DNA from 2 places in the Embleya sp. NPDC056575 genome. Region 2 is predicted to be linked to the other one. Evidence: riboswitches for the same ligand, from Rfam matches in the RefSeq annotation. Region 2 holds a riboswitch; the other holds the start of a gene.
The links. Region 2 has a riboswitch for glycine ahead of gcvP (aminomethyl-transferring glycine dehydrogenase). Riboswitches for the same ligand answer to the same signal wherever they lie in the genome.
Positions count from the first base shown of each region.

Region 1: it holds a riboswitch for glycine, as region 2 does, so the genes downstream of both, gcvT (glycine cleavage system aminomethyltransferase GcvT) here and gcvP (aminomethyl-transferring glycine dehydrogenase) in region 2, are expected to answer to the same signal.

Region 1 is NZ_JBHTVA010000046.1:82,963-85,158, forward strand. It holds gene ACFRCG_RS31455 (AAA family ATPase) at 1-717, opposite strand, end outside; glycine riboswitch at 860-953, shown strand; gene gcvT (glycine cleavage system aminomethyltransferase GcvT) at 1,326-2,196, shown strand, end outside.
Region 2 is NZ_JBHTVA010000048.1:31,737-33,932, reverse strand. It holds gene ACFRCG_RS31960 (DNA polymerase IV) at 1-982, shown strand, start outside; glycine riboswitch at 1,054-1,150, shown strand; gene gcvP (aminomethyl-transferring glycine dehydrogenase) at 1,350-2,196, shown strand, end outside.

The DNA.
Region 1 (2,196 bases), on a different contig from region 2:
GTCCCGCCGTCGGGACTGTCCGGGTAGGGGGTCTGCGAAAACGATCCGGCGCAGTTGCCGCGCGGCCGGGCGGTCGAGCAGTACACACGAGGTGAAGCCGCCCGGGGCGGAGGCGAGGGCGGGTCCGGCGTCCAGCCACGGGGCGAGCCGGGCGAGCAGCGCACGCCATTCCCGGTGGTGTCGGGCGAACACCGCGGTGGACACCCCGCGCCCGCGCGCACGTTGGCCGGAAAGCGCCTGATGGGCCGTGACGTCCAGGAGCAGCGCGTGTGCCGGGATGCCGCGCCGCCGGGCCGCGCGCACCAGTATCCGGCGCAGGATCGGATTGCGGCCGCTGTCGTGCACGACCACCGCGCCGGGGCCGCGCAGCGCCCGGGCCACCTCGCCGTAGTGCGACAGCCGCACCAGCGGTCGGTAGGCCCGGTACGGCAGCCGCCCCACCCGCATCGCCCAGCGGGCCCGGACCAGGTCGGCGTCCAGGACCGCGACCGCGGGCCCGGCGGCGACCACCCGGGCCAGGAGCGTGCTCTTGCCCGCGCCCGGCAGGCCGGTCACCACGAGCACGCACGAGGCCGGGTAGGACAGCACGTCCACCTGCCGGACCCCGTCCCGCTCCCCCGCCCGATGCCGCTCCTCCCGCAGGTCGTGCACGGACCGGGGGGTCAACACGCCGCCCGCCGCGGCGCCGGTATGCGCCCCCGCCGAATCCGTCTCCACGAATCCTCCCCTGATGTCCCGAACCCACGTGCCCTGCGCATGGTGTCGTACCGAGGGCGCGAGCGGGCGCCGGCGCTCCCCGGCCCCGGCGGGGGATTGACGACACGCGCTAGCATGCCGGGCACAACCACATAACGGCCGTCGACCCCACGCGGGAGAGTCCTCGCCATCGAGCGGGGCGCCGAAGGAGCAACTCCTCCCCGGAATCTCTCAGGCACCGATACCGCATGGGTCAGGCACTTCTGGAAAGCAGGCGCACCGTCGGTGCGGCTCACCCACGGTGCAAATCCCGGTCCGACGCGGCAGCGGCGGACGGGATGAAGCTCTCAGGTTCCGATGACAGAAGGGGAGGGCACCCCACTTTTCGACCGACTTTGGCCGAAAAGGGCTGAACGCCATGGCAGGGAGCCCCCTTTGTCCTCGAATTCGTTCTCGTACTCGTTCCGGTTCTTGATCCGGGGCCCGTCCTCGTTCCGGTACGGGCCGCAGCACCCGTCACCTTTCGTCGCACCTCGGGCCCGCGCCCGGGTCCGCGCCGTCCGGCATGCCCCGGACCGGTCCGCGCCCGCCGGGGGCTTCCGCCGGCGTCCCTTCGAAGGAGTCTTCGCATGACCACCGACCGCCGGACCCCGCTCGACGCCGTGCACGACGCGCTCGGGGCCACGATGACCGACTTCGCCGGGTGGCGGATGCCGCTGCGGTACGGGAGCGAGCGGGACGAGCACACCGCGGTGCGCACCACGGCCGGCCTGTTCGACCTCACCCACATGGGCGAGATCGAGGTCACCGGCCCGGATGCCGCCCGCGCGCTCGACCACGCCCTGGTCGGTTTCGTCTCGAAGATCGGGATCGACCGAGCCCGGTACACGATGATCTGCACCGAGGAGGGCGGCATCGTCGACGACCTGATCGTGTACCGGCTCGGCGAAGAGCACTTCGTGGTGGTGGCCAACGCGTCCAACGCCGACGTGGTGGCGGGCAGCCTGAAGCACCGCGCGAGCGACTTCGACGCCACGGTGCGCGACGCGTCCGAGGAGTACACGCTGCTCGCCGTGCAGGGGCCCGCGTCGACGGAGATCGTCGGTTCGCTGACCGACGCCGACCTGCCCGCGCTCAAGTACTACGCGATCCTGCGCACCGAGGTCGCGGGCGTACCGGTGCTGCTCGCCCGCACCGGCTACACCGGCGAGGACGGCTTCGAGCTGTTCGCCGCGCCCGGCGACGCGGTCGCGCTGTGGGACGCGCTGCTGGCCGCGGGCAAGCCGCACGGGCTGGTGCCGGCCGGCCTGTCCTGCCGGGACACGCTGCGCCTGGAGGCGGGCATGCCGCTGTACGGCCACGAGCTGACCCGGGACACCACGCCGTACGAGGCCAACCTGGGCCGGGTGGTCCGGCTGGACAAGCCCGAGGACTTCGTCGGCCGCGAGGCGCTGGCCGCGGCGGAGGCGGACGTGCGCCGCACGCTGGTCGGGCTGACCT
Region 2 (2,196 bases):
CTGCTCGGTCGGCGCGGCCACCTCCAAACTGCTGGCCAAGATCGCCTCCGAGGCGGACAAGCCCGACGGGTTGTGCGTCGTGGTGCCCGGCAGCGAACGGGCGATGCTCGACCCGCTCCCGGTGCGCGCGCTGCCCGGGGTCGGCCCGGCCACCGGCGACGTGCTGCGCCGGGCCGGCCTGGACACCGTCGCCGACCTGGCCGCGGTGGACGAGAGCGAACTGGTGCGCCTGTTGGGCCAGGCGCACGGACACGGCCTGCACGTCCTGGCCGCGGGCCTGGACGCGCGTCCGGTGGTGGCCGACCGGGACGCCAAGTCGGTGTCGGTCGAGGACACCTTCGCCACCGACCTGGTCGACCGCGAGCGGATCACCAGGGAATTGGACCGCCTCTCGATCCGCTGCGTGGAGCGGCTGCGCGCGGCCGGCCGCTCCGGCCGCACCATCGTGTTGAAGCTGCGCCGCTACGACTTCAGCACGCTCACCCGTTCGGAGACGCTGCGCGGCCCCACCGACGACCCGGGCGTGGTGCGCGAGACGATCCGCCGCCTGGCCGCCCAGGTGGACGTCACGGGCGGGGTGCGGCTGCTCGGGGTGGGCGTCAGCGGCCTGGCCGACTTCGCCCAGCAGGACCTGTTCGGCGCCGCCGACACGCCGGCGGAGGAGCCGGAGGACGACGACACGGGGCCGACGGGGGAGGAGCCCGTCGAGGCCGGCCCCGAGCGGGTCTCCTGGTCCCCCGGCCAGGACGTGGTCCACGAGGACTTCGGCCCCGGCTGGGTCCAGGGCAGCGGCGTCGGCCGCGTCACGGTGCGGTTCGAGGTCCCGGGCGGAAAACCGGGCCGGGTGCGCACGTTCGCGCTCGCCGACCCGGCGCTGCGCCCGGGGGAGCCGCTGCCCCTGCCGGGCACGGGCGGCCCGGGCGACCGGTCCGCCGGGTCCGCCGACCCCGGCCCGCCGCCTCCGCCGCCCCCGTCGACCTGACAACCCGCACCCCTCCGGCCTGGCGTCCCGTCCGCATCCGATGCCACGCTGATACCGTTGAAGCCGCCCATTACGTTCGCGCGGGAGAGTTCTCGTGTCGTCCGCACGAGGCGCCGAAGGAGCAACTCCTCCCCGGAATCTCTCAGGCACCCGTACCGCGTGGTCGTGGGCACTCTGGAAAGCAGGATCCGCACGTGGCTCGCCGAGTCGGGTCGGATCCTCGCCGACGGTGCAAATCGCGTTCGTGGGACCGGCCCCGCCGGTGTTCCGGGCGGGGTGAAGCTCTCAGGTACCGATGACAGAGGGGGAGGCCGGTGGGCGCGCGACCCGCGTGTCCGTCCAGGAGCGATCCAGGAGGCCTTTCGCGATGACACCGCGCACCCCTGCCCCGACGCGTGCTCACGCCGTACTCCCCTCCGGCCCCGGCTCGTTGACCGGCCTGGAGGCCGCGTCGCCGTTCACCGGCCGGCACATCGGTCCGGACACCGACGAACAGGCGAAGATGCTCGCCGCGATCGGCTACGGGTCCCTGGACGAGCTGACCGACGCGGCGGTGCCCGCCGCGATCCGCGCGCTCGCGGGCTTCGAGTTGCCGGCCGCGCGCACCGAGGCCGAGGTGCTGGCCGAACTGCGCGAGCTGGCCTCCCGCAACACCGTGCTGACCTCGATGATCGGGCTCGGCTACCACGGCACCTTCACCCCGCCGGTGATCACCCGCAACGTGCTGGAGAACCCGGCCTGGTACACCGCCTACACGCCCTACCAGCCGGAGATCTCCCAGGGCCGGTTGGAGGCGCTGCTCAACTTCCAGACCGTGGTCACCGACCTGACCGGCCTGGACGTGGCCGGCGCCTCGCTGCTCGACGAGTCCACCGCCGCCGCCGAGGCGATGACGCTGGCCCGCCGGGCCGGACGGGCCAAGAGCGACGTGTTCGTCGTGGACGCGGCCACGTTGCCGCAGACCATCGCCGTGGTGCGCACGCGCGCGCGGGCGCTGGGCATCGAGGTCGTGGTCGCCGACACCGCCGAGGGGCTGCCCGAGGGCGGCTGCTTCGGGGTGCTGCTCCAGTACCCGGGCACCGACGGTCTGGTCCGCGACCTGACCCCGGTGATCGAGGCCGCGCACGCGCAGGGCGCCCTGGTGGCGGTCGCCGCCGACCTGCTCGCGCTCACCGTGCTGCGCGCGCCCGGCACGATGGGCGCCGACATCGCGG